Regions from separate parts of the Paenibacillus sp. FSL H3-0321 genome, predicted to be linked through region 1. Evidence: riboswitches for the same ligand, from Rfam matches in the RefSeq annotation. Region 1 holds a riboswitch; the other holds the start of a gene.
What was found. A riboswitch is a leader RNA that binds a small molecule or an ion and turns the genes downstream of it on or off. The one in region 1 is predicted to bind cyclic di-GMP.

Region 1 (16,793 bases):
GAAGCACATGGAACATGCTGAGCGGACTGTCCGGGATCACCGGAAGCAGCATTCGGATAATGACCAGCAGCCACAGCAGGTAACGGACCCTGGCGCTGATGACCTTTTGCAGGATGGCATGAATTGCGATTACAACCAGAATCACCAGGCTCGCGGCTAGTGTATCATCCAGGAAATCGGCAAACAGGCTGTAGATCACATTCATTCCTGTGTACCTGGATCTTTGTGTGCTCCTTGTGCTTTCTTCTCCTGAAGCAACTGTTCCAACTGCTCAATTTCCTGGGCGGATAACGTAACTTCTTCCAAAAAGTTGGTGACCATCAGGTTGGCGGCTCCCCCGAAGACCCGCTTCAGAAAAGACTGGCTTTCTGCTTGTACACATTCCCGCTCGGAGAGCAGCGGATAATAAAGATAACTTCGCCCGGATTTCTCGAAGCCAATGGCTTTCTTCTTAAGCAGCCGTGTGATAAAGGTGCGTACCGTCTGATCGCTCCATTCAATAGACCCCGGCAGGTGCTGGACAATTTGTTCAGCTGTAACCGGATGGTTGCCCCAGATGACTTTCATGATCTCCCATTCAGCCTCTGAAATTTTGGGGATGCTCTTCATATAATCGACTCCTCGCAGTTTCATGAACATTCAATCTACAAGTGTAGTTTTAATCTCCTGGTTGATATTACACTTGTAGATCTAAATTGTCAAACGCAGAAAACCCCCGTTCTGCTTGCTTACAGCAGAGCGGGGGTTAGCGTTTGGCAGGTGCCGTAATTTACACTGCAGCCTGATCGGGGAAGATTTTCTCCGGGGTAGTTGCAATTTGTACAACTAAAAATTCATGCTTTGGATTTTACGCATACTCAAGTTGTAGCGCCTTCCTCCAGCTCAACCGGCAATATGTATTCTGCGTGGACGGCACCGCCGTGGACCTGCTGAATGATCAAATCAACGGCAAGTTTGCCCATCTCTTCAATGGGCTGGCGGATGGTGCTGAGCGGCAGAGCCAGCAGGCTGCGCAGGGCAATGCCGTCATATCCTACAATCCGCACATCCTCAGGCACCCGCAATCCCCGCTCCCGGCAAGCCTTAAGCGCATAAGCTGCAATCAAATCGCTGCCTGCAAAGATGCCGTCCACATCTGGCTGTTCGTTGAACAGCTGCGCAAGCAGCCGCTCATAAGCTCCGACATCAAAGCTGTTGTTATCCGTATGCAGCAAGGTGTGCGGGAGGTTATGCTGCCGGGCGGTATCCGCAAAGGCCTCGGATCTTAGCACAGACAGAATGTTCAGCTCGGGATGCCCACCGATATGGGCGAGCCTGAGGCAGCCTTTATTAATCAATAAGGTAGTAGCCAGCACCCCGCCCCGATAGTTATCGGAGCAGACATAAGGGATTTCCGGCGATATTCTGCGGTCAAAGGTGACGAGCGGCAGATTCATTTGCCGGTAGGCCTCAACTTCCAGGGTGTGACTGCCCATAATAATGCCGTCGACCCGGCTTGCGCGAAGCATATCGATATATTCGAGTTCTTTGTGTTTGTCCTGTTGCGAGTTGCAGAGCAGCAGCTTATAGCCGTTCCGGTAGGCATGCTCCTCGATATGGCTGGTCAATTCCCCAAAGAACGGATGAGAGACATGAGGGATGATCAGCCCGATAATATTTGATTTGGAGCGGCTGAGCGAGCGGGCGAGTTCGTTTGGCCGGTAGTTGAGGTCATTCATCGCGCTGTAGACCTTTTTCTTCAGATCCTCGCTTAAGTACCCCCTGTTGTTCAGCACCCGGGAGACGGTTGTCACCGAAACGCCTGCCTTCAGCGCAACGTCTTTAATTGTAGGCATGTGGAACCTCCTGTCTTGGCGGGTCTTTGCACACTCATTCTAACTTGGATGCAAGGGACTGTCCATGAAGGGATGAACCTTCTATTTATGTTTCAAAAATTAGACTTTCCCCATATAATAAGAAGAAAAACGTCATAAATTGTAATTAATTTTATTTACTATATAGATTGAACTTAAAAACTTGAGATAAAGGAAAGGAGCAACGGAGGGGGATTTTGGAACTGGAGGAACGGTAGTGTCCGCCTTTGTCTTCAGATTTCTACCGCGAATAGCAGTTAAAATCAAGAAATCTGAAGACAACAGCGGCCGGAAGTCCAAATATTCACCGTAGTTGCGACTGATCTTGTACTCTAAAACCTTAAGTTCAGTCTATATATTTACTCTATTAAGCTTATAAGTAAATAGCAAAGCCCAATCATAATGGATCCATACGCTTTTAATAGAAATTATCGAATTTCCCCGTTTCTGATTTTGGGATGTTTGGGATAGATGAATGGGAGTGTGCTAATGGGCAAGGGGAAAATTCAGCGCAGGTTACGGTATGGCTTGTTTTTGCTTTTATTTATTATGCTCAGCACGGCATTGTATCAGCCGGTGTCCGCCAGCAGCGAAGAACGGCGCGCTCAGAATGTGCTTGTCCTGCATTCCTATCAGAAGGGCTTTGCCTGGACAGATGACCAGGGTGCGGGCATTGAAGAGCAGCTTAAAGGAGCAGCTAATCCGCCGGTTATCTACACGGAGTATATGGACTGGAAACGATTCCCCAGCAATGACAACCTCGAGCACTTCTACCAGATGATCAAGTTCAAATATCAAGCTCTTCATATCGATGCGATTATCGTTACGGACGATGCTGCCATGAACTTCGCTATTAAGTACCGCAAGGAAATCCTGAACGATGCACCCATCGTGTTCAGCGGGATTAATCAGCTCGGTGTGGACAGTATAGCGGACAAGCGCAACATCACCGGAGTCATCGAAAAGATCGATCCTACAGAAACGATACGAATGGCGCTGAAGATCAATCCATCGCTCCGTAAGGTGTACATCGTATTCGACAATTCCGAAAGCGGGCTCTCCACGGGTAAAATGGTCAGTGAACAGATCCTGTCTCTGGAGCGGGGGCTCCAGGTCTTCCCGATGAACAGCCTCTCCAATGAACAAATCATAGATCAAGTATCCACCCTTTCATCAGACAGCATGGTTCTTATGACTACATACTACAGTGATACAACGGGAAGAATTACTGAATTTGACCGGTTCTCAAGCGAGCTTAGCGAGAGCAGCAGTGTGCCGGTATATCATATTTATGATTTTAGCCTGAATCACGGGGCCTTCGGCGGAAATCTGATTAGCGGCAAAATTCAGGGGCAAACTGCAGCCAGCCTGGCTCTGCAAATTCTGGAAGGAGAAAATGCGGGAGAAATCCCTATTGTCTCGGACAGCGCTGTGAGAAAGGTTTTTGACTATAAGGAATTGCAGCATTTCAACGTTTCCCTGAAGCAGCTACCGGAAGGCAGCGAAGTCATTAACAAGCCCTTTTCCTTCTATCAATCCTATAAAAAGCTTGTACTGAGCATTGTCGCGGCATTCGCCGTTCTGCTGGCCTTTATTCTCATCCTCCTATTCTACGTGCAATTGGTCAAGCGAATCCGAAGCAACCTGGAAAAAAGCAATGAACGCTTCAGTTTGGCTGCCTATGGTGCGGATGCGGTAATCTGGGATGTGGACATGACCACGATGATCTACTACTTCTCGGACAGCTGGTATGAGCTGCTCGGCTATGAGCGGGATGAAGCGGACGAGAGCCATGGAGGTTGGAGAACTCTTATCCATCCAGAGGACGCAGAACATGAGAACCGCCTGCGCACTGAGCATCTGCAGGGCAAAAGCTCCTACTATTACTGCGAATACCGGATGCAGAGCAAATCAGGCGAATATAAATGGTTTCAGGCCCGGGGCAAGGTGCTGCGCAATGCGGACGGCGGTTTTGTCCGTTTTTCCGGCTCTATGGTTGATGTTACGGACCGCAAAGGTTATGAGAGCAAGCTCCAAATGAGCTATCAGGAACTGGAGTCGACCTATGAGGAGCTTACGGCACTGCAGGATGAGCTGCTGGAGCAATATAACAAAGTGGTCGAGAATCAGGCACTGCTGCAGACCAGCGAAGAGAAATACCGGCTGCTGGCCTATAACGATGTCTTAAGCGGTCTGCCGAACCGGCTGTCCCTTTCCGAGGAGCTGCAGAAGTTTATCAAGGAACACGCAGGAGGGCATGCAGCCTTGTTCTTTCTGGATATTGATAATTTCAAATATATAAATGATACGATGGGTCACACGTTTGGCGACGAGCTGCTGGTCAAGGTCGGTGAACGGCTGCTGGGCTTGTCGGACGGACGCAGCAAGTATTTCCGTTTCGGGGGCGACGAGTTTGTGATACTGTTCGAGAATATCAAGGGATCGGATGAGGTCATCTCCTATGCACAAGCGCTTGTGCAGGGTTTTAAGGAGCCCTTCCAGCTGAATGCCAGCGTCGTTCACATCTCGACCAGTATTGGTATTGCCCAGTATCCGGAGAATGGGATCAATGCTGAAGAGCTTTTGAAAAATGCCGATATTGCCATGTATAAAGCGAAGGAAGCCGGCAAAGGGACGTATGTATTATACGGACAGGCGATGCAGCAGCATTTTGACGAACGGATGATCATTGAGAAGCACTTGAGAAATGCCATTTCGAATAATGAGCTTTCGCTTCATTATCAGCCGCTGGTGGATACCGCCTCAGGCGGAATCTGGGGCTTCGAGGCTCTGATCCGCTGGAACAGTCCGGTGCTTGGTTTTGTATCGCCGCTTTCGTTCATCAAAATCGCTGAAGACTGCCGGTTGATTGTCCCGATCGGTGAATGGGTGCTCCGGGCGGCCTGCCGGTTCATTAAAGAGCTGCATACAGAAGGTTATGAGGGCTACCATATCTCGGTGAATATATCGGTGATCCAGCTGATGCTGGATGATTTCACCGATATGGTGCTGGGGATTCTGAAGGAGACCGGATTGCCGCCGGAATATTTGGAGCTGGAGATTACCGAGTCGATCTTCATGGAATCCTTCGAGGCGATCAGTTCGAAGCTGGAATCGCTGAAAGAACGGGGAATCGGCATTGCCCTGGATGACTTCGGAACAGGATATTCCTCGCTTAGCTATTTGAAGCAGCTGCCGATCACTACGCTGAAGATTGATAAGTCGTTTATTGACAGCATTGATACACCGAACAATATGTCACTGGCCCGATCCATCGTAACCATCGGTCATGATATGGGGCTGAAGGTGACCGCAGAAGGGGTGGAAACCCGGGAGCAGCTGGCTTTTCTGGAGCGTACAAGCTGTGACAAGATCCAGGGCTACTTCATCAGCAGACCCATACCGGAAAAAGACGTAGCCAGTTGGGTGGAGGGCAGAAGAGCGGGGTAATGGAGCGAAGGATACCGGTCCCCGAACAGGGCGGTATCCTTTTCTGCTGTCTTTTGCCAATCGCTGCACTCTATTTCAGCAATCTCCGCGCCAGCTTGACCTTATTGCCGTATGGCGGATAGACAACCCCGAGGTCAAGCTTTGTCCCTCTTTTTACAATGCTCTTGCGGTGGGAAAAGAGATCAAAGCTATGCTTGCCGTGATATCCGCCGATGCCGGAGCCTCCCACTCCTCCAAATGGCAGATGTGTGCTGGCTACATGGGTAATCGTATCATTGATGCAGCCTCCGCCGAATGAAACTCTGGCCAGCACCTCCTGTTCAGCCTGTTTGTCTTCGGTGAACAGATAGAGGGCGAGCGGCTTGGGACGCTCATTGATGCTGCGGATGGCTTCGTCCAGCAGGGTATATTCCATAATGGGAAGTATAGGCCCGAAAATCTCGTCCTCCATGGCCGCATCCTTCCAATCCGCAGGATAGAGCAGTGTAGGTTCTATGTACAGATCCTCCGGCACAACGGTGCCGCCCATAATGACCTTCGATTGGTCCCGCTGAATCATTCCGGCAATTCTGCGCAGCTGGCGGTCATTCACAATCCGCCCGTAATCCGGATTCTGCTGAGCATCCTGGCCATAAAACTCCTGAATATAACGTTTCATTAAGGTGATCAGCTGGGATGCCACATCGTTGTGGACGAGCAGATAATCCGGGGCAATACAGGTCTGGCCCACATTGATAAGCTTACCCCAGACAATTCGTTTGGCTGCTATCTCCAGATTGGCGCTTTTATCGACAATGACCGGACTTTTACCGCCCAGCTCCAGTGTTACCGGCACCAGATTTTTGGCTGCGGCTTCCATGACTATTTTGCCGACAGGGACACTTCCGGTGAAGAAAATATAATCGAATTTGGCATGAATCAGCAGATTGGTGGCTTCTTTCTCGCCTTGAATCACACGGATATAGGCGGGTTCAAAGGTTTCCCTGATCATTTCCTCAATAACGGCGGTAATGGCCGGGGTACTCTCCGAGGGCTTCAGTACGGCGCAGTTGCCGGCGGCAATGGCCCCGATGAGCGGCTCGATCAGCAGCTGAAACGGATAATTGAAGGGGCCGATAATGAGCACGGTTCCGTAGGGCTCGCTGAGGATCCGGCTTTTGGCCGGAAATATATGCAGCGGGGATTTAACCTTGACCGGCTTCATCCAACGTTTCAGATGCTTCATCATATATCCAATGCTGTCCAGCGTGAAGCCGATTTCCGTCGCATAGGCTTCAAATTCGCTCTTGCGCAGATCCTGATGCAGGGCCGCGATAATTTTCGTTTCATTGCGGCGGATGGCATCTTTCAGCTTCTGCAGCTGGCGAATCCGGAAGGCAAGCTCCTTCGTAGCCCCGCTGTGAAACCACTCACTGTGCCCGGCCAGCATCTGTTCAACGCTTTGGGCTGTTAACTCCGACATAAGTGAACCCTCCAATACATGATGTGTAGATATAGATGTGTTCGTGTATCCCCGAGAATAGCTTCCGGCAGGAATTACTTATCCTGGCCGGGAGCCGAAGGGACGGTGCGGATGTAGTCGTTCATAGCCATCATATTCAGCAGCGTAATGCTGCTGCCTTTGAAATGAATCCAGCCGGTATCGCGCAGATAGCCCATTTCACGGGATAGTGACGGGCGGGCCGTATTCAAATGCTCCGCCCATTCTTTTCTGCTGAAGGGCAGCCGGATGACCTCGGAGGCTTGCTGAGCTGCTTGCTCCAACAAAAAGCTGATCACCCGCCGCCGCAGAGGGCCGGCTGACAATATTTCGATCTTCCGGTTGACCAGCACCAGGCGCTCCGACAGATTCTCAATGAAACGTGTGAGCATGTCCGTGTCTGTGGTGAACAACCGGAGCAGCTCCTGCTTGCCGATAAACATGACGGAGCAGGGGCCTGTGGCTGTAACAGTAGCCGGAACTATATTTTCTCTGCGGAACAACACCGCTTCGCCAATGGTCTGTCCCTGATTTAGATGGGCAATGGTTACACTGCTGCCGGTAGGATGGGTTTTCTGAACCTCAATCCGTCCTTCAAGCACAATGCCGAGTTTGTCCGCAGTATCACCTTCCGCCAAGATCAGTGAATTCTTATGAAAGCTGCTTACGGTATAGGTTATTTTTTGCAGCACCGCTTCGATTTCCTTCACGGTTTTCCCGCGGAACAGCAGGCAGGATTGCAGTACGGCGGGCTCCGGTTTCATAGCATTTCCTCCAAATTTATAGCATCTGGTAACATCCGTTACCGATTGTATGGCGAAAGTCTACTACAATTAGCCTTAACTGTAAAGGCGGGGCGAACGGAGTCCTGTTGGTAGCCTATACCTATTAAAGGAGTGAACGTGCAATGAGCAATATGTTTTGTTTTCAATGTCAGGAAGCGGCTAAAGGATCGGGCTGTACAATTCAGGGAGTCTGCGGGAAAACTAGCGATGTGGCAAATCTTCAGGATCTGCTGATCTACACATTGAAGGGGATTTCTATCTTTGCACGCCGGGGCCGGGAGCTTGGAATGACTGACTCTACCACGGAGAAATTTATTATAGAGAGTATGTTCGCTACAATAACCAATGCTAATTTCATGCCTGAAGCTTTCATTGCCAGAATCGAAGAGGGGTTGATCCTTCGCGGCCAGTGGAGCGGTAAATTGCAGGCAGCCGGAGTAGAGGTTCCTTATGCCGGGCATGATGCAGCTCTTTGGACAGCAGATACCGATGAGGCACTGCAGGTGAAGGCGGAGACGGTAGGAGTTCTGTCCACGGAGAATGAGGATATCCGTTCCCTGCGTGAACTGCTGACCTACGGGCTGAAGGGAATGGCGGCGTATATGGAGCATGCCGCAGTGCTGGGCTATTACGACGAAGGCGCACATGCTTTTATGGAAAAAGGTCTGGTGGCGACTCTGGATGATACACTCACGGCGGATGAACTGACTGCACTTGTGATGGAGTGCGGCAAGCTGGGTGTCGATGTGATGGCTTTGCTTGACCGGGCTAATACAACGACCTATGGCAACCCGGAAATCACCAAGGTGAATATCGGTGTAGGCCGGAATCCGGGGATTCTGATCAGCGGGCATGACTTGAAGGATATGGAAGCGCTGCTGAAGCAGACCGATGGCACCGGAGTGGATGTGTATACACACAGCGAGATGCTGCCGGCACATTATTATCCTGCTTTTAAGAAATACAGCCATTTCGTGGGCAACTACGGCAATGCCTGGTGGAAACAGGCGGAGGAATTTGAAAGCTTCAACGGACCGATTCTCATGACGACGAACTGCATTGTGCCGCCGAAGGAGAGTTATATCGGCCGTTTGTATACTACGGGCAATACCGGTTTCCCGGGAGTGCAGCATATTTCGGCGGATGCCAATGGAGCGAAGGACTTCTCCGCTATCATTGAGCAGGCCAAAGGCTGTGCGGTTCCGGAAGAGATCGAAACCGGCGAGATTGTCGGCGGATTTGCCCACGCGGCCGTAATGAATGTAGCCGATCAGGTGGTTGAGGCCGTTCAGACCGGTGCCATCAAGCAGTTCTTCGTAATGGCCGGCTGTGACGGCCGGATGAAGAGCCGCAATTATTATACCGATTTCGCTGCCGAACTGCCGGGAGACACCGTGATTCTTACGGCAGGCTGTGCGAAGTACAAGTATAATAAGCTTGCGCTTGGCGACATCGGAGGGATTCCGCGTGTACTGGATGCCGGCCAATGCAATGATTCCTACTCGCTTGTCGTGATTGCCCTGAAGCTCAAGGAAGTATTCGGACTTGAGGATATTAACGATCTGCCTATCTCCTACAATATTGCCTGGTATGAGCAGAAGGCGGTAATTGTACTCTTGGCACTGCTGTATCTGGGTGTGAAGGATATTCACCTCGGACCTACACTTCCGGCCTTCCTGTCACCGAATGTAGCCAAGGTGCTAGTCGATACTTTTGGTATCAGCGGCATTACAACTGTACAAGAAGATATGGAGAAATTTATCGCAGCTGTATAACTGGATGGCCATTTGTGCCATATGAAAATAGGGGTACTTCTCATTGCTATGAGAAGTACCCCCATTCTGTTTATTTACGGATAACTGCTATGGCAGGCGGTACACCGCGAACGGCTCGCCGCTGCGGAAGGTGCCGCTGGCCTGATCCAGCTTGTCCATGAGCTCAGCATCCGGCTGGAGGGCAACGCTTTGCAGATTCTGCTGCACCTGCTCCACACGGGTGGCTCCGACAATCACCGTGGATACAGCCGGTTTGCTCATCAGCCAGGCCAGGGACAGTGCAGCCATAGAGGCGCCGGTTTCTTCGGCAATCCGGCCGACCCGGTTCCCCAGCTCAATCCGGCCGGGGGTAAGGAAGCGGCCGAAGTTTGGATCGGTTTCGGCTCTGGAGCCTTCCGGCGGTGCGCCTTCACCGGCATATTTGCCGGTAAGAATGCCCCCGGCAAGCGGGAAGTAGGGGATAATCCCGAGTCCTTGATCCAGGCAGAGTGGAACCAGTTCGGCCTCCGGCGTCCGGTCAGCCAGGGAGTAGCTGCACTGAATCGAGGTATACTTGACCAGATTCCGCGCCTCGCTGATGCCCAGCGCCTTCATTAACTCCCAGGCTGCATAATTGGAGGCCCCGATATAGCGGACTTTGCCCGCGGATACCATATCATCAAGGGTCCGCAGCGTTTCCTCCAGCGGTGTATAGGGATCAAAGGTATGGATCTGATATAAGTCTACATAATCGGTCTTCAGGCGGCGCAGGCTGCCTTCCAGCTCCAGCATCAGGTGATGGCGGGAAGAGCCGCTGCCGTTAGGACCTTCGTGTCTCGGAAGGCCTGCTTTGGTAGCGAGAACAGCGCTTTGACGTCTGCCCTCCAGCGCCAGTCCGATGATCCGCTCCGATTCGGTGCCGGCATAAATATTGGCGGTATCGATAAAGTTAATGCCTTGATCGAGCGCGGCATGGACGATATCTATGGAGGTCTCCTGATCGGCTCTTTTGCCAAAGGAATTGGTCCCCAGACCCAGTGCGGAGACCTGCAGCCCGCTGTTACCCAAACGGTGATATTTCAAGTGGTTCACTCCTCTTGTTCAGCATAGTGGTGTACTTCGTCAAAGCACAGACAGTTCTGCCCCGGAGAACAGCTGCAGTGCAGTGTCCATAAATAAGCGGACGGCAATCGAGGTCTCCTCCAGTGTATGGACGGCGAGATGGATATCCCGGTAAGCATCGGGGGCCAGCTCCTTTATGATCACATTCGGCGGCGGAGACAGCAGGGACAGCTGCGACATGACACCAACAGCCAGCCCCTCCTTAACCATATTGAGTGCGGTCATGTAGCTGTTCACTTCGTATTTCACATTCAGCTTACTACCTCCCCGCTGGAATAAATCAACGACCGGAGGCTCATAACCTGCCCGGCAGATCAGCATCGGCTCGTCTTCCAGATCCTTGACACAGATGACATGCTTCTCACGGAGCGGATGATCGCCAGGAAGCACTGCGTACAGTTTCTCCCGGTAGAGCGGAATTGTGGCAAACTCTTCTTGCGGGGGAATAATGAAGCCGACATCAATAAACCGGGTCTCCAGCCATTCCTTGACCTCGGCAACCGAACCTTCATAGAGAACAATCTCAATCTCGGGATATTTCTCGGTAATGGAACGGATGATTTTGGGGACAAAATAAGCAGACGCCACCGGAAAGGCCCCAATGCGGATGAGCCCCTTCTCCAGGCCCTTCTCAGCGGAGATTTCCTGCTCAACCTTGTCAAACCCATTTAGAATTTCCCGAAAAATAATCAGAACGCGCTTGCCGATATCAGTGAGCATCAGCCCACTGCGCCGGTCGCGCAGCAGCAGCTTCACTGCAAGCTCAGACTCTAGCGCGGAGATGGCCCGGCTGACCGCAGGCTGGGTCATGTTCAGTGCCAGCCCGGCTTTGGTGAAGCTGCCGCTCTCAGCGATTTTGACGAATAGACGAATTTGATTGTTGTTCATATCGAATCTGGTATGCCCCTCATGAATATAATTCATTTCAATTATGACTGTGCTTATTGTATCATTTGGAATGAAAATAGAACAAGGGGTGATGAGATGCAGCAGCGGAAGAAAAACATTGCTTTGCTTATATTTCTGGTTATTGTCTGGGGGATCAATTGGCCGCTGTCCAAGATTGCTCTAGCCTACGCTCCGCCCTTGTTGTTTGCCGGAATCCGTACGGTTATTGCCGGGGTGATCCTCATTGTTGCTGCGCTTCCTAAAAGGAAGGCCCTTCATTTCAGCAAGCTTTGGCCGGTCTATCTGACTTCGGCCTTTCTCAGCATCGTTTTCTATTACGGGTTCCAGACGATCGGCCTGCAGTATATGCCCTCAGGGCTGTTCTCGGCCATCGTCTTTCTGCAGCCTGTGCTGCTCGGTATCTTTGCCTGGATCTGGCTGGGTGAGCGTATGTATGGAATGAAGATGTTCGGCTTGCTGCTTGGTTTTCTCGGGGTAGCTGCGCTCAGCATTGGCGGCTTTACCGGAAGCATCTCCGCCTTGGGCGTAGGGCTTGCCCTGGCCAGCGCGCTAAGCTGGGCCTTGGCGACGGTGTATACGAAACGAAATGCGGTGCGGGTAGATATGCTGTGGATGACGGCAATGCAGATCATGATTGGGGGTGTCATTTTGCTGGCTGCCGGTTCGGCTGTGGAGAGCTGGTCCGATATTACGTGGAACAGCGCCTTTATCGTGAACACATTGTTCATTTCGGTGTTCGTCATTGCGCTGGGTTGGATGGTTTATTTCAAGCTGATCAATGAAGGAGAGGCCAGCAAGGTCGGTTCATTCACCTTCCTGATTCCGCTGATCTCAATCGGGTCAAGTGTAGTATTATTAAATGAGCGCATTACGCTGAATCTGGTAGTGGGTATGCTGCTGATCGTAAGCAGCATTATTCTGGTGAATGTTAAGATAGGCCGGGCCGCACGGCGGCTGACAAGTTAAGACAGGGGGATAATCATGTATATTCAGACGGATGGACAAACAGCACATGATAATTATAAGCTGCTGATCGGCAGCATTGTGCCCAGGCCGATTGCCTTTGTAACCTCGGTGGATGAAGCGGGGATCGTGAATGCCGCCCCGTTCAGCTTTTTTAATATTGTAAATGATGATCCGCCTATGGTCATGTTCTCCTGTGTCCGCAAAGCAGACGGAGAAATGAAGCATACGCCGCGCAATATAGCCGCGAATAAGGAATTTGTGGTCCATATCGTCGATGAGGATAATATCGCTGCAGTCAACCATACCTCAATCAATGCACCCGGCGGAATCAGCGAACTTGAGCTGGCCGGGCTGACGGCGGTACCCGGACAAGCTGTCAAGGTCCCGCGCGTACAGGAATGCAAGATTGCGATGGAATGCCGGCTGGTGCAGCTTGTGGAGCTCGGGCATTGCGATATGGTTATCGGCGAAGTTCTAGGTTTTCATGTAGAGGATGAGCTGATTCATAACGGCCGAATTGATGTCGGCAAGCTGAAGCCGGTCAGCCGTCTGGCCGGCGCGTCTTATGCAGCAATTGGCCGGACGTTCGAGCTGGACAGACCTCAGTATGAACCTTGATTAGGCTGGGTATTAGCAGCTAGATCAGATATTTTGGGGTAGAGGAAGGCTAATGCGCCTGATTTCTTAACCGCAGGCTTTGGGCAGTGAAGACAAGTTCTTCATCTGTCCCGTCGATCTTGGCGGTGTATTCTCCAATCGTCACTTCGCTGTTGCAGATTTTGCGGACTGTAATATTATTGCCGGCGGTAAGCACCGATTTCTCGGAGGACTGCTTCCCTACAGTCTGTGCGCTGATGGAGCCTGCCGCCTCGACTGAGGAGTCCGTGCACTCCGCTTCGTTCATTACGAAACGGACATCGCCGGAAGAGAACAGCTGGCTGTGCAGAATCCCCTCCTTATGAACATGGAGATCTCCGCCGGATTTAATAATGCTATGCTGTGACGAGGCAATGTCGATCCGTGTATTCTCCTCCTGCATCCCGGATATGGCGTCATGCAAATCCTGCAACAGCCTCAGAAAGGTGCTTAGAACAGCATCCGTGAAGAAATCGGTGAACTGCCCCGGGTGCAGGAATACCTCCAGCATATGTCTTAATTGCCCGGTGTCGATAGGATAATCGGGATTCATCCCGGCAATAACATTCTGAAGATCAGTGATCAGGCCGGGGAGATGGTCATATTTGCTTTCCAGCAGCAGCATAACCACCAGACCGTATTTTACGGTTTGCTGGCGTGATTGGACGGTATTCGCCAACTGCTGCGACGCTTTTCTCAGACTGGTCATTTCCTTCATCAAGAGAGCGGAGTACATGCAGAGGCGGTTATGTCTCGCTCCATAATGACCGGAGTACAATTGGCTGCTGACAACCTTGCCCTGGACAAAAATGCTTCCTGTAGCAGTGATTGTCGCATGTGTAACGTCGCCGTATATGTATACATTTCCCAACGCCTCAAGGATGGTCTGGTTTCCGATATCATTGGTGGCGACCACATCACCCGGGAACATCATTTTGGCGGCGTCGGGGTTCGTGTCCCCGGGAACAAGATATGTCTGGGGGAAATCAAAAACCTTGCGGTTCAGACCGCATCCCGTTAAGCGGGGCCTTCCCTGGCGGAGGGAGACGATCCCGCCGTCCGCCAGCAGGGTTGTACATTCTTTAGTGACCAGCTGAATGTCTTGCGGTGGCGGGGAGGGAATAATTCCGCCATACACGTCGATGCCGGGCACTCCCTCTTCCGCAGGCAGCTTACGGGCAATGACCTCTCCCTTCTGGACAAAGGGAACCCTTGGATGGTTCAGGAAATCTGCAGGATCGGCAGTCCGAATGAATTCATATTCCCTGTCCTCAGCAAATAACAGCTCCAGCCGGGCATTCTTGCCGGGAATAGGGGCTTTACCCTCTGCGATGCAGACCGGGAGATAGGTAGGGTTGTTCAGCTCTGCATAAAGAGCCGGAATGTTGAGATCGCGCATAATGGAGCTTTTCTTGAAGCCGGCGATAATCTGGTCCACCGTAAGGGTGGACAGCAGCAGGCCGCAATTCGGTTCCGCCCGGACTGTGACATCTGCTGCAGCCGGGGAGCTAGCGAGCTTCCAGGCGTACTTTTCTGCACGGTAGAGCGTGAAGTAGACCTTCAGTTTATCTTCGGATACGGTGATCTGATACTGCGGCTTCTCGCAAATTTCCCAGGTGATACGGTCTGTGGGGGTTACTTCCGTAGGATCTGTCACCGTCTTCCGGTTAATATTCAACACCACAGGGTGAACGGAAGAAATGACAGCGGGTTTGCCGCCTGGCAGAGGAGGAGTAATGAATATTTGGTTGTTCTGTACGATAATACGTCCGTTCTTTTCCTCATCTCCCCCACGGAGCGGCTTAGCCTGCACAGCGGGCAGAGCCGGAAGATCGGGGTTCCCGATTGGCGTTGTGGTATGAAATACATGCCTGAATTTCTCGATGATATGCTGTGGCATTACTCTAACCTCGCTTCTTCGTATAATCAATGGTATCTGTACAGAAAAGAGCATCATGGACTATGATAGATTGTTTTAATCTACCAGTACCCAAGTCACATCTCAATTGGCAGCCTGGCGACCATGAATGGATAGTCTCACATTCTTAGGCCCATCGCTTTGCGTCCTGCCCTTTCGGGAAGTTTGCCTTTAAAAAAATAGATCAATGATATACATTCAGCATGAGGTCATTTAATCGACTCAAATCGACAGGGAATGTTCAATACTGGAGTGGTTGCCAAAATAAATCTACAAACAAGCTTAATTCTAGTACTTTAGTATTAATTTTTCAACTTATTAATAATAAATCTCTCTGGTATCCCTTTAAAAGGGACGGCTTTGAGTTCAAGCGATATTACAAGCAAAAACGACCCTGCCTTTTTCTCAAAGGACAGGGTCGTTTCTGCGAAAAAAGGACGCTCCCAAGCTTAAAGCTTGTGGGAGAGCCCTCTTTTGACAAGGTGCACGGCGCGTGCGCTTCCGGCCCGGACGGAGACTGGTGCCGGTATAATAATCGTGGCTGCATAATCGGCCCGTTCAATTTCCTCCAGCACCCGGTTAAGATGGGAGAAGACGGCTCCGAGATCACGGACTGCTGTCAATGAGCATTGACCCTGCAGCTCGGAGAACCAGGCGAACTGCAGATCCCGGGCGCGGCGCAGCGCTTCGGGGAGCGAACGGGTGCATTCGGCATCGGACAAAGTCTTGGTTCCATACAGGGCGATGCAGTCTGCGGTTGCCGTTACGACCTCTGTCATCCAGTCAGCTGCGGCATAATGTGCAGGCAGGAGGGAAATCTCCTCGGCGATCTCCTTGACGTAGCGGTGAACCTTTTGCAGATGAGAGGTTGCCTGTGTCAATGACCGCAACCCGCTGCGGCATTGATAATGGGATAACGTATAGTGCAGCTCTTTCTGCTGCTTGTCGCTCTTCGCCAGCAGTTGTCCGGAACGCACCAGCCTCTCCGGAGCCTGCTTAGAACTGCTGCTCTCTGCGGCGAGTCCGGTCAAGGCATCGGCCAGCAGCAGGGTTCCTTCCAGTGCCAGGCGTTTAACCTTGACGAACCCCCCCGGGGGAACGATAATCATATTTATTATTAAGGCAATCAGCACGCCGATTAAGGTCTCCGCGACTCTCCACACGATATAAGGGTCCTGATAAAAGGTCAATGCCAGCACGGAGGTCACACCGACCTGGGAAACGGCTTGAATGTTAATCCGGCAGGCGGTGGCCACACCGATGCCGATCAGCAGCATCAGCAGAATAGACAGTGCCCCCACGTCGAAGAAATGGCCCACGAGCAGGCTGACAATTCCACCGAGCACAACGCCCATCAGACGGTAAATCCCTTTTTCCAGCGAAGCCTTGACGCTTCCTTGGGTGATAAGAATTGCGGCAAGCGGTGCAAAGTATAAATAACTGTCGCCGTGCAGGCTGTGAACCGCAAGCCAGGAGAGTGAAGCAGCAATCGTAACGCGTATCATATATAGAGATAATCCGAATTTTTCAAGGCGGTCCTGTAACCCCTCGTTCATGTTAGTCATCTTCTTTCACATCAATAAGAGAACATTTTTAGGTTTTCAGCAATTTTCATTATAGCACTCAAAAACAACAATAACGGGGTACAGTTTTTACGAACTTGTTAAGTTTCTGCGCTGCATTTAACATTGTAAGCTATCGCATATATTGCATTAATCCTATATGCTATATATATTGAAGTGTGTCGAAGGAAGGGAGGAATTGTCGCTTATCAGCGCTGAGCATGCCACTTTAGATTGTTCCCTGCGAGAAGCGGGTAAAATAGGTTGTACTACATAAGGTAAGGGAGGTCGTTAGCCATAACTACCCTGGAAGGCACTATTATTTCTTTTGACCAGGTTACCAAACAATACGACGATG
Region 2 (16,793 bases), 3.1 Mb from region 1:
GCAGGACACTGAAACAAATTTGTCTGAATGCCGTGCCCCGTTTCGGGTGATTTATGAATCTTGTGACGGGGTGCAGCTTTATTGCTTCTGCTCCATAGGGAAAAGACGAAAACACAGGCTTAGCTGTGCGCTGCAATCTGTACCTCGAAACCGTCCGGATCCAGTACATAAAAGAACGATATGCGTGGATTCGGCGTAATCGGACCACGCGCTACCGGGATACCCTGGCTTTTGAAACTCTCTATTGCCTCATCCAGCGACGCCACCTCGAACCCAATGGATACACCGCATTCCGGCTTCAGAGCCGGGTCGCTTCCCTGAATAAGCTCGATCTTGGGCTGCCCCTCCGTGCCTAACATAACAATCTGTCTTCCTCTGCTCTCAAATCTGCGGTCAATCGGAAGTCCCAGAATGCTGTGATAAAAATTAAGGGATGCCTCCAGATCCCGCACCCTGAGCGTAATCCAATTCATGCTCAATATCATGTATCCTATCCCCTTTTTGTGGATTTTCTATTTTGTTCATTATACGCTATTTTGGGCGAAGCATGTTTCCAACAATCCGCAGACTCAGTTTTCGGGTAACGAATCTGGACAACTGTGCTCCGAGGTAATTTTGCGAGCCTGGAATAGTGTATATCTTCTTTTTCGCGAGTGAGCGCAGCGCAGTCTCAACTACCTGCTGTGGAGTTGCTTTCTTCCCGACTGAAGCTTCGTCCGTCCCCACGACGGTGAAGAAATCCGTATCTGTAGAACCGGGACAAAGTGCGAAGAACTGGACTCCACGGTCACGATTCTCCCACCATAATGCGTCTGTAAAGGACAAGACAAAAGCTTTGGTTGCCCCATACACAGCCATATAGGGGAGCGGCTGAAATCCTGCAGTGGACGATACATTGATCACAGTACCAGAGCTTCTGCGCAGCATATCCGGCAAGAATAAATGAGTCATATTTACGACGGCAGCAACATTCAACATAATCTCCTCATGCTGCCGCTGGCCTGAGATTTGCTCGAACATCCCATGAGTGGCAAATCCGGCATTATTGACCAGCAGCTCAATCTCAAGCTTCAACAGCTGGCATTGCTGGAACAATTCCCTTGGTGCACTTGCTTCCGTAAGATCCATAGCTATGACTTCGACTTTGATGTTATAGCTTCTTTCGAGTTCCGCTGCCAAGTCATCGAGTTTGTTCTTAGATCTGGCTACGAGAACCAGATGGCTTCCTTGTTTAGCCAGCTGTATTGCAAATTGTTCGCCAATGCCGGAAGAGGCACCCGTGACTAGCGACCATTTTCCTTGAATATTCATATAATTACTCCTCCTATTAAAACGATGTATTCGTTAGGAAACGATGTTACCGATTGAGCAAAAAAAATTACTTTAAAAGCAGTGCCCAAAGCAATATTAGCTTGTTAGTTGGTAACGGTGTTTCCTGTTGAAATCATAGTAACCTGCTGGCTGGAGAAAGTCAAACCTTCTTTTTAAAAATTTGCAAGAAGATATGTGTATGTAGGATTGACTTTGTGGAATCGACTGTATAGAATGCGTGGTATATGATTGGAAACTGCGTTTCCCGAGAATAACAACATAACTAAAGAAGGCGATTAAGTTGAATGAACCTAACAATTTTGCTGACGCAAGCAATAGAAAGCTGACAACCTATCAGGAAGCCCGCTTACAGAACACAGCTAGTCTTCGTCAACTCGTAGTTGATGCAGCAGCCTTTATTCTTCAGGAAGAAGGGCCGGAAGCTGTCACCGTGCGAAAAGTAGCTCAGAAGATGGGTTGCTCGACCAAGATCATCTACAGTCTGTTTGCTAATAAAGAAGGTTTAGCCCAGCAATTATATCTGGAGGGCTGCAAAATACTCTCGAGCGAATTTGAGAGTGCTTCACAGTCAGAGGATCTGCAGCAGTATTTAATTAATCTGGCAGAAGTGTATTGGGAATTTGGCCAGCGCTATACCAGCTACTATAAATTGATGTTTGGGGGAGCATTTGCAGATTTCAAACCGGATGAGCAGAGCATGAAAGGCACTGTTACTGCTATGCGGCGCTTGTTGTCCGTGATTGTCAGCGCTCAAGAGCAAGGCCTAATTGCTGGTGATTCAAATGCGGAATTTATTGTAGGTACGATTTGGTCCTCTCTTCACGGAGTGATTCACCTGCACATAGGAGGACATTTGGGAAGTGTCGCAGCGTCGCACGCAGTGTATAAAGGAACGGTAGCTCTGCTTGCAAGCTCACTGTTTGCACCTGCAGCCGCAGCCAAGCATTTAAAGCAGGAGTAGTTAGTGAAATCCTTTATATAAGGCCTGGGTTCGAATCCTGAGAGTCTATAACACAATTAAACGGCAGAGATGCCGTTTTTTTGTTTCTAAATTTGTTTTAAATCTTTACACATGCCGAAGAACGAGACCTATTTCCGAAAAAAGGAAAAGGTATATAAGTAAGGGAGAACTAGAACTTATTAATTTTATAGGGATAAATTCCGATAAAGAAAGAGTCCTGTACAACTAAAGTCACACCTGCATACCCATAACGGGACAGAAAAAACCGAGTTTGAAACAAAGGCAAATCCGTACGAAAGTCGGAGACGCAAAGCCACGGGTCTACTTCATCCAAAGGAGGATGTTAAGACAGCCGGGCCGCTCAAGGCACTTGGTTTTTTGGCGTGCCTACAAATAGCGCTGGGGGAGAGAAGTAAATGAGGTTTAGAAAGAAAGGGAAGTTTTCGCGGACGGTTGTGTCCGCAGTGGCGGTGAGTATGCTTGTGGGCCTGTTTAGCGGAGGCCTTAGCATGAAGCAGGTTTTGGCTGCCGGGACCGATCCGGGTAGAACGGACTATAACGTATCCGGCAACCGGATCGTATGGCTGGAAGCAGAGGCTGACGGGGTGAAGCAGGTTCACGCGATGAATCAGGCCAGTGGTGCCAGCACTGTTCTTACATCGGGTTCATCTGCCAAGGATGCGCCTTATGTGAGCGGCAACGTTGCAGTGTGGGCCGACAAAGGAACAGAGCAGGAGTCTTCACTGAACTGGGATATTTACACTGCCGATCTTGAGACGGGTACACGAAGAAAGCTTAACAAACAGTCTGGCACATATGGCAATCCGACTACGGATGGAGTCGGTGTGGTTTGGTACGAGCGCAAAAATTACGGCAGCATGATCTATCATGATCTGGCTACGGGTGTTGAAGCCGACCTCGGCGAAGGACGTTTCCCGGTGCTGGCCGGTGGCAATGTGGTGTATAAGAATGCCCGTGACGGGGGGCTCAGTCTGCTCCATTTGAAAAGCGGAGCTACGCGTGCACTGGTTAGTCTGGGCGGAGCAAGCTATGTGGACTGGTTTGTTTTTAACGGCAGCGATGTACTGTTTAAGCAAAAAAATGGGGCTTCCGAGAGCAAATATGTGATTCTGAATATCAAGGATCTGACTGCTCTGCCTGTGGATCTCACCGAGATGAAGCCTGGAGGAACCCAGTATGCCTTCATGTCGATAGGTGAAGGGCAGGCAGTTTTTCAAGAGGAGAGGGACGGTGCTGCCACATTGCAGCAAGTGAACCTTTCTACATATGCAGTGAAATCACTGCCAGCAATAGAGCCCGGAACGAAGCTGATCGGCATTACCGGGGATAAACTGCTTTACAGCAAGAAGGATGATTACATAGAGTCGATTGACCTGAAAGAAGGATCAACCCCTCCGAGTCCGGGAGCCACTCCAAGTCCAGGGGTAACCCCAACCCCAGGAACGACTCCAGCTCCAGGGACAACCTCAAATCCAGGTGCAGTTCCAAATCCAGGCGCAGATCCGAACCCGGGTTCAGCCCCGGAAGTGAAGACCCCTGTAGTAACCGGAGCCAAGGACAGTCAGGTTATCGGAAGTGCTGGAGGTACTTTGTCTGTACTGAATGGCTGGGCACGGCTGGAGATTTCAGCAGGAACCTTCCCTGACAATACCACTGTAAGCTTGGCCCAAGCTGAGCTGGAGAAAGAAGTACTGCTCGACGCAACCGGCAAAAAACTGCTGAAGGCAGGTTCAGCGTGGCAGGTACAAGCGAGTGCTCCGTTCCTGAAGCCGGCCAAGCTGACGGTAGGGTACCCGAAGGAAGCGCCTTGGACGACAGGCCGTGAGAAGCTTGGAATCTATAGCAACGATCCGGCAAAAGGCATATGGAACTATATTGGCGGAGTGACTGCGGCGGAAGACGCCGTTGTTCAAACCGGAATTACAGCTTCCGGACTATATGCGGTAATGCTGCGCGGAGCTGAATTCACAGATATGTCAGGCCACTGGGCGCAGCAAGCTGTAGAGGTGCTGGGGGCTAGGGGGATTGTGAACGGGATGAACGGAACCGCTTATGCGCCAAAAGGGATCCTGACCCGGGCTGAATTCACCAAGCTGCTGGCAGCAACTCTTGGATTGCAGCCGCAGCGGCCGGAGACGCCGGCTTTCCGTGATGTTTCAGCTGCGAACTGGTCCTACCCTTATGTGGAAGCAGCTGCAGCGGCAGGAATCGTAACGGGAGAAAGTGGACTTTTTCACGGTAATGATCCGCTGACCCGTGAACAGATGATGGTGATGCTGATGCGGGCAATAGACAGCACTATCGGCAGCCGGGCTTCTGCTGCAGAATCTGCCAAGCTTGAAGCTGAATTGGGCGGATATAAGGACAACGGCAGCGTTAGCAGTTGGGCAAGGGATTCCGTAGCTGCAGCGGTGGGCAAGAAGCTGGTGCAGGGTAACGGACAGCTTTTGAAGCCTAAAGACTCATCAACGAGAGCAGAAGCAGCGGTCGTGATGTACAAGCTGCTGGCTGAGCTGAAATTACTCTAACTTATAACGGATAGGAGATCAAATCATGAAATTCGGAGCGCTCAAAAGGAAGTGGCGCGGCGGCAGCATGAAGGCACGTTTTAACCTCATGCTTGCTTTGCTGCTGGTCATTTCTTATATTCCCATCCTTCCAGGTCTGGATAAGTTCATCTCTCCGGCCTATGCAGCTACCAATATGCGGATTGAACCCAGTGAACTTAACCCGGAATCGGGAAAATCGGTTAAAATCTCCTTCAGCTTCAACGCGGCCGACAACGGTCAGGAGTATCATAAAACGAATATCAGCCTCTGTACTCCACAGCGGGACGGATCGTCCCCGCTCCTCGGGGATCTGATTAAGAGCGGTGAATATCCAACGAAGCTTAACGGCCAATATATCGTTCATGAGTATGAATGGGACGGGAAAATCGGCGGTGTACCGCTGGATGAAGGGCGTTATAACATCTGTATCTCCCCTGCCGAGTATAACGGTGTTGGCGTGTACTACGGGCAGATCGCCAGCTTTGAAATCCTTGGAGGCGATGAATTGCCTCCTCCGGCAGCTTTGCAGATCAAACCTGCTGCTGCAGGACAATCTGTGGTTTCAGGAACTGCTGAACCAGGGGCCCAGCTGGAAGTGGAACTTTATTATCCGTCCAGTGGGGAAAAACGGCTGTACTCTAATATTGCTGTCAACAGCGCAGGACAATGGAGTGAACAGATCGGGATAACGCTGGGTAAAGCCGTGCATATCACGGCAAGAGCGAAAGAGGAAGGTAAGTACTCGGGGGTTTCGGAGCCGCTCGCAGTGCTGCGTGCGCCTATGCCTGCTTTTTCACTCAGCTGGGAGGCGCTGGCAGCCTATTATTATAAGCTGGATACTGTTCAGGCCATGCAGGAGAAGGCTCAGGACATTGCATTATTGAACCAGTCTGCAACCTCTGCGGGAACAATCAGCGGCCTGACCTCCATTCTGCTGACCAATCCGCAAACCAGCCGGGCTATAAACAGCGGGGATCTGCCGCAGTTTACGGAAGCGGCACTTCAGGATCGGCTGCGGATTGTGAACCCGTCCGGACAGGCACCGGTTGATCCGGCACGGGGAGATTTTGTCTACTCCAGTGATTCAATCTCGCTGCAGGCGTTGATGCCGCTGCAATTCGGCCTGAACTATTTAAGCCGTGACCCTTTTACAGGTGTAAGTGGATTAGGGTGGCATCACAGCTATGAATGGAAGCTGACTGCGGTAGAAGACGGCAAGGTAGAAGTGATGAGCCCGGATGGCTCGCGTTTTGAGTACGTACCTTTGTCGGGAGGAGAGTATCTGACACCGCGCGGCACGGACTGGACGCTGAGTGCTCCGTCAGCAGGGGCGTATACTCTATCATCACCTCAAGGCGATCTCTACCGGTTCAATGCAGAGGGGCTGCTGCAGTCCATTACGGATTTGAACGGGAATAAGATCACATTTGCTTACCAGGGTACGAAGCTGGCAACGGTCAGTACAGCCGGGGTTTCTCTGAGCTTAAGCTACGACGGAGCAGGGAAACTGATGACTGCAAGTGATCCAACCGGCCGCCAAATGTCATTTCATTATGACCCGGCCACTGGAGACCTGACCTCGATTACTGATGTGGACGGAGCTATAACCAAGCTTACCTATGATAACAAGCACCATGTGCTTAGTGTTACGGATGCCAAAGGGACCGCCACGATGAGCGTGACCTATGATGACCATCAACGCGTGACCGGCTTTACCGATTTTTACGGGCAGACGAGTTCATCCAGCTATGAAGGGCGTGTAGCTCCAGTAGTTCGGGGAGAGGTGTCGGAAGGCGGCGAGACTGGGATAAATCCTGCGAACGGACGGGATATTCCGGACTCGGATGAAGTGATTTTGTCCGGTACGATGCATAATCTTGCTCATGCACCTGCATACCGGCAGGTTGCCGGGCTGAAGCCGCTCATTGCTGACTATTTGGCGGGCAGCATCGGAGCCATCGAGAACAAACGGGATGGCTTCATTACTTCTGCGGTTGCCGCTCCAGGCGGGATTGCTGCCATCCAAAGTGCAATTGCGGCCAGCAGTACATCCCCGGCAGTTGTCAGTTCGGGTCATTTAAATCTTGAAGAAAGCGTAACATTCGGGTCGCCGAACAAGCCTGTGGTGCTGATCGTGGATGGTATGAATACGAACCGGGATATTACCGTGCGTGTGTACGGTACGCTGATTCTGAAGCAGGGACTTAATGCCAATACCAAGCTTGCACTGGATGTGCAGAAGGTTCAAGGCTTGTACGGCAATCTGTGGTCCGGCGGAACGATTCATCTCAACAATGATTCTTCCGTAACTGTGGGGGATACGCTGCAAACGGGCAGTTTGACCTATAACAGCGGCGGGCTGACCATTGATGCGCAGCGGATATTGATTGCCGGAGACTTGTCCATTAACACAAGGGTGGAAATGAACATCGCCCAGGAGATGGTCGTTGGCGGGATCGTATCCAACAACCAGACGGCGAATCTAACCGTGTCCGGCGGCGATCTGTTCGTTCGTGACAACGTCAGTGTTAACAATAATTTGAATGTGCAGACGGGCGGTCTATTCGTCCTTGGCGGAGACATGACTCCGAACCAGACTCCTGTTGTTCATACGGGAGTGGGAGCAGGCAAGACCATTTTGACCTACTCGGAGAGCGGAGCAAGCGATGTGAATTCCGGGATTGCCAGAACGGTGAGTGCTGCCGGATTGGCCTCTTCCATTGCTACTACTGCGAATAAGACAACGTGGACCAATGCGCTTGATCAAGATACTGCTTATGTGTGGAATAATAATTTCCAAGTCGTTCAGCGGCAAGCGGCGAATGGCTCGATCGTTAAATACAGCTATGACAGCAGTGACCGGGTAACCGCGATCACAGACGCTAACGGCAATAAAGAGAAATTGGCATATGACGAGCGCGGCAATGTTACTCAGCTGACAGATGAGAATGGTACTTCCACCCTCACACGTTATAACGCCTTGAACCGTCCGGTTGAGAAGATCGATGCCCTCGGCAACCCTTCCACCTACGATTATGATACCGCAGGCAATCTTGTCACAAGTACGGATGCCCTCGGCAGCACTGTCACCATTGTCAGAGACAGTGCAGGGGTTCCGGTCTCCATAACCGATGCCGAAGGGCATACAACAGCATATATCAATGATGCTGCCGGGTTCGCACAGGAAATTAAGGACCCGAGCGGATATACGACAGTGATTGAACGTGATACCCTGCACCGCACCACCCAAGTGGCAGATGCCGATGGCAAGCTGCAAGGTGTCGAATATGACAAGAAGGACCGTGCCGTTTCCATAACCAACGCACTTGGCCAGACGAGCACGGTCACTTTTGACGCAAATGGCAATGTGGAAGAACAAACGGATGAAGCCGGAACAAAGACCGTCAGCTCTTACCAGGTATACCGGTTAAACGGCACGAAGGACGGACTTGAGCATAGTACCAGCAATACGTATGATGCGCTTGGCCGCGTGATAGAGCAAAAAGATAAGGCGGGTGAGACAACGGCTTACAGCTACGACAGTGTCGGACAAGTAAAGGAAGTTACCGATGCTGAAGGCGGGAAGAGCACTTATACCTACGACGATAACGGAAATATGCTCACCCGGAAGGATGCCAAGGGTAACCTCACCTCCTACACCTACAGTAAACGCAATGAACTGCTGAGTGTGACCGATCCACTCGATGCCAAGACGAGTTACCGTTATGATGCGGCTGGCAATACCATCAAAGAGACGGATGCACTGGGCAATAGCACCTATTATGACTACAATGCACTGGGACAACTGGTGAAGGTAACAGATGCGCTACGTGGGGTAACGGAATACCAGTACGACAAGAACGGTAATCAGATTGCCGTCATCGACCCTAACCATTCCATCTGGAAGACCAAATACGACAGCAGAGGTCTGGATGCAGGGACAATCAATCCGCTGAATGAGGAAACGGTCGTAACCCGCAATGCACGCGGACTAATGACCGGGTTCACCGATGCGGCAGGCCAGAAGACCACCTACGAATACGATGATTTGGGACGCAGTACACGGGTACGCAACGCGCTCGGGTACGAAACTTCATATGCTTATGATGCTCAAGGCAATGTAGAGAAGATCGTGGATGCGAATCAGCGTGAAACTGCTTTTACGTATGATCCGCTGGGCCGGTTAACAGATGTGAAGAATGCGGAGGGCAGCACCACCCATTACACCTATGACGCCTCCGGCAACTTGCTGGACAAAACCAATGCCCTGGGAGCAGTGACTTCCTATCACTACGATGCACTGAACCGGGTGATTGAATCAGTGAATCCGCTGCAGGAGAAGACCAGCCTTGCTTATGATAAGAACGGCAACCTGCAGAAGGTTACTGAACCGGACAGTAATACAACCGTATATGCCTATAATAAAGGCAATCAAGTGGAGCAGATTAAGTACGGTAACGATCTTACTGTAAATTACAAATATGACCTCGCGGGACGCCGTGAGTTGATGACGGACAGTACCGGAAACACAAGATATACCTATGACGCACTTAACCGGCCAACGTCGGTCATTGATCCGGACGGCAATAACGTGCGTTATGAATGGACCGCAACCGGAGAGCGCAGCAGAGTGATCTATCCGGATAACTCGGTGGTTAACTATGCGTACGATAAGCTGGGCCGCATCAAGCAGGTGACGGATGCGCAGAACCAGACGACCAGCTATCAGTACGATGCAGGCGGCCGACTGACGGAGAAGCTGCTGCCGAACAACGGTCAAAGCACTTATACCTATGACGGGGTTGGACAACTGCTGGAGATGAAGCATCAGGCACCGGGCGGCGCGCTTCTGGAGCAGCTGACCTATGTCTACGATCCGGCAGGGAACAAAATACGCACGGAACGCCAGGAAGGCGGCAGCGATGAGGATAATCCGGCCGGCACACAGCGTCCGGCAGACATCTCGGATTATGCGTACGATGCGCTGAACCAACTGGTTGAAGTGCAGAAGCAGAATGGTTCCAAGGTCGTCTACTCCTACGACACCGTAGGCAATCGTCTGGGCAAAGAAACAACTGAAGCCGGAATTACCACCTTGGAGAGCTACACTTACGATGCGGCCAACAAGCTGACCCATTACGAAAAAGGCAGCGACTACAAGGACTACGCCTACGATAAGCGCGGCAATTTGCTGGAAGTGAGCGGGATCGACAGCGAAACGGCTTTGAGCTTGTTCACGGCGAAGACCAATGCGCAGAAGGTTACAGTGCCGGAAAGTGTCTATTCGGATAAGGAAGTAAAAGGACTGAAAGCAGGCAGGGCCGCAGACGCAAATGCAGATGCAGTTACCAATACAGATGCATTGTCGGAGCTATTAGATCCGCTGTCATCGATTGCAAATCCATCCTTAAATCCAGCAGGAACAATTCCAACCGATGCTGAAGAAGCTTCATTATCCGGCCTGCCGGATGCAAATCTTGAATCTGGCGTCACGGAAGAGGTATACGGGGCAGACAAAGTCCTGAATCCTGACGCACTGCTGAAGGTTGCGCAGGCAGCAGGCCCTCAGGTGCTGGAGAGCAACCGCTGGGATGCATCGAACCGGCTGATCGGAAATACCAACGCATACGGCGATATCACCACATACAAGTATGACGGTGACGGGAACCGGGTCTCCATGCGGACCACCATTGGTGACGGTGCTATTCAGGATGCTTATCTCTCAAGCAATCCTGCCGGGAACCGGGATGGCTGGGAGCCGCAATATAAGAAGCGGCAGATTGACATTTATTTTACCAATGACATCACCATGAGCATTCCACAGCCTCTTATGGCAACCGGAGCTGACGGCCAGAACTGGAAGCAATCCTACGTCTACGGAGCCGGTGAAGAGCGGATCAGCATGAGTTATCTGGTCAGCGGAGACGAGAGTAATGATTGGGAACCAGCTGATGGAGCCAGTGGTGCAGGAGTGGCGGCTGTAGCGCCGAAGACACTCTATTATCTGAGTGATGCACAGGGAAGCGTGATCGGACTGGAAGGCCAAGACGGCAGCATGTCAGCACGATACCGTTACGACGAATTCGGCATAGCCGAAAACCCGGAGAAATTCGACCTGAACTGGTCCGGTCCAGACAACTTGTTCGGCTACACCAGCCTGGGCTATGATTACTACAGTGGCTACTCCCATGCGCAGGCGCGGGATTTTGACTCTAGTATTGGGCGGTTTATAAATGAGGATACGTATGAAGGGGATATTAATAATCCGCTTAGTTTGAATCTTTATGCATATGTTAGTAATAATCCGTTGATATATACTGATCCAAGTGGACATTATGCTGCTTGGGGTGGAGGTTTTGGCGGTGAAGTGCCATTGCTAATCTATCAAACGCAAATAAGAAAGAACCCTGAGGACATGCAATACAATGATAAGTCTAAAAATCAACTAGAGGATATATTAAGTGCCTGGTATTATCAAAGTAATTTCAAGAATAAGGATGAAGATCATTGGCGAAGCGATTTTGAAACTTTAGTTAGAAGCACTTCTACAGGGGATATGGAAGATATCGCATTGGATATGGTTGACCATTTCATGTCTGGAACAGGCACTCCATATAGAAACAACACGCTAACAAATAAAGTGCACAATAAAGGGGTTATAAAGAAGTATGTTAGCGAAATCAAGAAGACGGTCAAGAAGTTGTTGAAGAAGTATAATGGTGATACATCCAAATTAAAATATGATGCAGCAGATAGAAATAATAGTTTAATGGTACGTGAAATGAAGGGTACTATTAATCAACCTTCTTTTAACGGAACCTTAGATAAAATAAACGGTTTTGGAATTACAATTCATGGTTTTGAGGGGAATAGTATTGAATTATCATCAGTTAATACAAATGGATCTACTTACAGTGGGACATTACATTTTAAGCTTTGGGATAATTTCGGTTTGGATGAAGAGGACGTAACTCAACAAAGAAAATGGGTAGGTTTACGGTCATGGTATATTTTGCAGCATTATTCAGCATTAAATGGAAGACATAAACCTTTTCAAACTATTGTTGAGTTTGATGAAAAGTTTTAACAGTAATATTCCCAGAAACTATTTAAGAAAGGATTGATTGAATGAATGAAATTAACAAAAATAAAAAAAATTAAATCGTTAATTAAATCGGTATTGATAGCCATCATTTCAATTAGTCTATTATTAGGTGGTTGTAAATTTTTACTAGGGACTCTCCTGTGGTCAACTTGGGAGTACAAAGTAAAAGATTTTGATACCTATAAAAGCGATTTCCAGACTATAGCGGATTTGGCTTATCGTGAGTTTAGCAAGGGTCAAATGATGCGCTCTTATATATTTGTAAATGAGAATCCTGATGGAACAGTCAATTTAAGTTATGAAAGTGTCAACAGTGAAGATATCGTTGAAGTACCGATGAGCCAAAAAGAGAAAAGATCTCTGGAGAAAATTGTGGCAAAAGCTTTTCGTCAAGGTGATATGGCTTATTTATCTGTTATCAGAGTTTATAAAGACCAAGTAGAATTTGAAATCGAAAATGGTCAGTATTCATTGATATACAGAAAAGATGAACATAAGCCTAAATTTTTAAACAAGTTATCTTATACAAAAGGGTACTTTAAGTTAAAGAAGATATCAGATCACTGGTATCATGCAAAGTTCGTAGAAGATTAAAGAGGAATTTGAACAACGTCGACTTTTGATAAGTGTGCAATATAAAGTTGTAGAGAATATGTATTAGTCCAGTTATCAAAACATAGTATACTGTTTGATTTAAAAATAATAAACGAATAGAAAGAACCTAAAAGAATCTGCATTGACTAATAAAAGTCATCGCAGATTCTACTATGACGAGTCGATATAAACAAAGACTTTGACCTTGGGGGCTGCAATCCTCAAGGTCTTTCTTTTATCCCCACCCAGAGCTGAGTGAGTCGGGCGGCAGAACCAGAGTGAAGTTAACCCTCATTACCTCAGTATGATATATCCCTGATATGACTGTACGCACACATATAATCTATGACCATTGTTGTGGCGGCTATTCTACAGGCGTTGCCAAAAATGGGTATACAACATATATTAGCAAAGATGGAAACTTTGTTGCTAGATATGGCTATAAGAAAGATGGATCACTAGAATTGAAGAAAATAATATTGGTGGAAATTTCCACATAAAAGTTAAATGATTTGAAAGGTGGAATTCGTGTGATAATACCTGTGCTTAAAGGTATTGATTTTGCTGGAAACCCAGAAAAGCAGACTGATTTTAATGTGAGAGTAACAGCTTATGTTTCAGAAGAAAATGATAAGGGTGCGGACTGCTTTCATTTCCAAGTGATTTCACCAGAATATCTGGCGAAATTTTTAAGTGGAAATAATCTTTTTAATGGAAGGGAAACATTCATTGTTAATAAATTTGACCTAGCTTTGTTGGAACTAGAAGTAAATAAGATTTTAAAGGATTGTATCCGTCCTACTTAGGATGAAGTGGGGAAGGCTATTAACCGACATTTGAGATGGGAATACGATAACATTCAATACTTGTCGAGTGAGGAGGAACAAACAAGGGTAGACCTAGATTAATGACAAGGACTTAAACTGTATCAGGCTACCTAGGCTTAATATTTTTTATATATTTAGATGACTTATGGTAGCCGAAATAATAAGCGATATTTAAAGACCTTGAGGGACGAAATTCTCAAGGCCTTCTTTTTACTCCCCACCCAGTGCCGAATGAATAGGGCGGCAGTCTCAAATGGAAGTTTACTCTCATTAGATTCATATGAAATTCCTCTAAATATGAATGTACATACTCGTTCAAGTATTGACGATTATACCCTAACTATACAAGTTACTCCTTACATATGATCCCCAAAATCATCATGACTTGAGAAAAGTAATAAAAGCAATATGGCAATAAATAATTGACTTGAACATCGCGATTACGTGAGATAAGAGTCTTAATTGGGCAGATCTGTAGTGAAATCAAAGGTAAGCAGTTTAAGAGGATAGCTTTAGATGCTTCCCCCAATTAGACCTCATTTGAGTGTGGAAAGCTCAATGTGTTTTTTTTGTTTTTGTAGAAGGTATTTCTCAATATATACTTTTCAATTCATAATTATGTAAAGCAATTGAATGTTTTTTATGGAACAATAGAGGAGCAGAGCGGCTCGTGACAGGTGATGACGGCACAGTATACTATACAAATGATCATTATAAAGCATTTGTTAAAATTAAGTAGGGACGAGGTCATTGAGTATATGATTGATAACAATTTAGATGTGACTTTAGGTCAACCTCACTTCTACATTAAAACAGGAGACCCATCAGATTTTACAAACTTACTATGGGATTGTACAAAGGTTAATAATAAAAAATTAATAGCCAAACTGGTGCGGGGAACAAAATGTACTACGGTTGAAAAACTATTTGATGAGTTTTCTGCAGTGTTTCAGTTTCCTTGGTACTTCGGAGAGAATTGGGATGCTTTTGAAGAGTGTATAAACGATCTTAGTTGGTTAAATGCTGAGGCTTATGTATTATTCATTAGTAATTCAGAGGCTCTTTTAGAGTTAACCAATGAAAATCTAGATACATTCTTAAATATATTGAAGAATACAACTTATGAATGGGAAAAGGGAAGGGACTTCGGAGCTATGAAGACATCTCCAACACCGTTTAAGATTATATTTCATAGTACAGGAAGTAAAGAACGAAAGGTTATAGATAGATTTCAGGATATAGGGATTGATTTAGAAATAATGTGATAAACGTGAGGCCTTGGGAAATTTATCCTAAGGTCTTTTCATACTTTTGCCACACAGTGCCGATTGAATCGGGCGGTAAGTCCTGAAGGGACTTAATCCTCATCATTTTCGTATGAAATTCCCTTAATATGCCTGTACGCACATGCAAATATTAGAAATTATAATCTTTTATCATAATCCTCTAACCGCTTTACCTAAACGGGTGGCAAGGTAATGATACAATGGTGGTAGCTTTTAACAAGGCTGTTATTGGTAGTTTTTTGTTAAGCACGATCCTGCTACAGATCGTGTATTGATTGGTCACATTAAAGACCGTGAGATAAGAACATTTTAAATTGATGATGTTCGTGATGCAGACGCATGTGTTATTGAATTGGTGGGGAGTGGATCAAGAAGATCCTGCTTATAATGAATTACCAGTTCTACTAAAAAAATGGATTATTACATCTTGATGGGCCACCTGAATATGTTATGGATGAAAAATACAATCCACTGATAATTTAAGCATTAAAAAACACAAACACTTCCATCAATAGCATGTAAGCTGATGTTGAGCATTTTGCAAATCTGTTCCATGGTCTTAAAATATGCGGCATTGACTTTATCAGAGCAGAGATGAGTGTTTGGTCTGACATTCATGAGTCAGGCTAGCTCCCTCTGTGAGATTCCTTTGCGACTAGAATTTCTTTTAAGCTAAGTCGTACTGACATAATAGGATTCTCCTTATTGTTGTAATACAAAGTAGTCACGGCTTATACCATAACATTGTGGGTGAAAGCAAGTGTAAGGAAATTACCAGGACTATATTTGCGCAGATATGATTAATGACCTCTATTTATAAACAGAGATTATTCGAGGAATTACAATAAAGTAATCGCAAGTGGTTGCTAAACCAAATAAAGGGCGGAAAGTATGAGATATTTATCAATGATTGTGGTTTTGATTATAATTTTAGTTTTAATCACAGCATGCGGAACAGAGAAAGGCAATATTTCACGTATAGCAACTCCAGATACAAATATCGCTAGTTCTTCCTCTGCTATTCCCGATAAATCCAATTCTGAACTAATAGAAAAATTAATGGGAAAGTGGAAAATTGACCGTATTTATGCATATGGAGTGGGTGGTTCGAAAAATGATGCGCAAGATATCAAAGAGTTAATTGGAACAGAAATTGTTTTCACTTCAAGTTCCATTAAATTTGGTGATGAAGCTGAAGAGAAGCCTGTTTTCTATAAGCTGAGCAAAAGTTCAGATGAAAGCTTTTTATCTGATATTGATTGGATAGAAGAAAGTACCATGAGCACAGATTTAAACCCTCAAACCCTTAAGGAAATAAGCCTATATGAAGATAATCAATATGTGAACTTTTATTATGGTGATGGTAATATTACTTATTACACTGATAAGGGAGAACTTATATTGGACCAAGAGGGAGACTTGTTTTTATTAGAAAAATGGGAAAATTGATCATGTGTCGAATTATATTAAGTGAGAACAAGAATTTATTCAATGAATCTTTAGTCAGAATCCCTTGACTGTGAATAGAGCCTTAGCAGTCTATTGCACCAAATTCAAAACAAAGCAGTAGGCGTAGGACGAAATGTTTCAGTACATTGAATTTTTTTTATAGCCACAAATGAATTCAGGGTGCTGTTCTGTTCGATTGGGAGGGGAAGTATGGTGAAGATAGCTATAAACTTTGACCGACAACTGGATGAAGAGACCTATCATTTAGTGGAAGGCCTTGCGAAAACAAGAAGAATGAAAAGAGATGTCAAGATACTTTCTAGTATGGTTCCGGGTAAAGATATGGGGGTTGACGGCGAATTTTATTATAATCCATTAGATTTTCCAGAGTCTGGACAGAGCGTAGATCTATCCATTGTTGATTATAACACTCCGCCCAGTTGCCAACCGGACCTCTGGTTGCATTGGAAACCAACCAAAGATCGTAAGCAAATCATATGGACCTCCAGTGAACAAACGGTAAATATTGTGGAATGGCTGGTTTATTTGGTTCAAAAAGTCTTTGGGCCAAAAGGTTACTGCTTGAGTGGAGATGTCCAAGTAACCGGGTCTAAAAGGATCAGGATAGAGAACAATGAGATATTTGTGAACGACAGAGCTATAAACGCC

Region 2: it holds a riboswitch for cyclic di-GMP, as region 1 does, so the genes downstream of both, MHI45_RS30170 (S-layer homology domain-containing protein) here and MHI45_RS16735 (flagellar assembly protein A) in region 1, are expected to answer to the same signal.

The regions. Positions count from the first base shown of each region.
Region 1 covers NZ_JBBODH010000001.1:3,791,775-3,808,567, reverse strand. Annotated here, with positions in the region: gene MHI45_RS16790 (M56 family metallopeptidase) at 1-205, opposite strand, end outside; gene MHI45_RS16785 (BlaI/MecI/CopY family transcriptional regulator) at 202-609, opposite strand; gene MHI45_RS16780 (LacI family DNA-binding transcriptional regulator) at 858-1,835, opposite strand; gene MHI45_RS16775 (ABC transporter substrate binding protein) at 2,343-5,303, shown strand; gene MHI45_RS16770 (aldehyde dehydrogenase) at 5,374-6,765, opposite strand; gene MHI45_RS16765 (Crp/Fnr family transcriptional regulator) at 6,840-7,547, opposite strand; gene hcp (hydroxylamine reductase) at 7,691-9,343, shown strand; gene MHI45_RS16755 (aldo/keto reductase) at 9,431-10,405, opposite strand; gene MHI45_RS16750 (LysR family transcriptional regulator) at 10,445-11,332, opposite strand; gene MHI45_RS16745 (DMT family transporter) at 11,429-12,319, shown strand; gene MHI45_RS16740 (flavin reductase family protein) at 12,335-12,937, shown strand; gene MHI45_RS16735 (flagellar assembly protein A) at 12,987-14,855, opposite strand; cyclic di-GMP riboswitch class I at 14,961-15,053, opposite strand; gene MHI45_RS16730 (FUSC family protein) at 15,323-16,429, opposite strand; gene MHI45_RS16725 (ABC transporter ATP-binding protein) at 16,742-16,793, shown strand, end outside.
Region 2 covers NZ_JBBODH010000001.1:6,850,947-6,867,739, forward strand. Annotated here, with positions in the region: gene MHI45_RS30155 (VOC family protein) at 120-485, opposite strand; gene MHI45_RS30160 (SDR family NAD(P)-dependent oxidoreductase) at 532-1,311, opposite strand; gene MHI45_RS30165 (TetR/AcrR family transcriptional regulator) at 1,613-2,293, shown strand; cyclic di-GMP riboswitch class I at 2,565-2,658, shown strand; gene MHI45_RS30170 (S-layer homology domain-containing protein) at 2,710-4,842, shown strand; gene MHI45_RS30175 (DUF3289 family protein) at 4,868-11,950, shown strand; gene MHI45_RS30180 (hypothetical protein) at 11,996-12,562, shown strand; gene MHI45_RS30185 (Imm8 family immunity protein) at 13,093-13,368, shown strand; gene MHI45_RS35285 (ribonuclease domain-containing protein) at 14,018-14,128, shown strand; gene MHI45_RS30190 (barstar family protein) at 14,148-14,654, shown strand; gene MHI45_RS30195 (hypothetical protein) at 15,567-16,124, shown strand; gene MHI45_RS30200 (hypothetical protein) at 16,335-16,793, shown strand, end outside.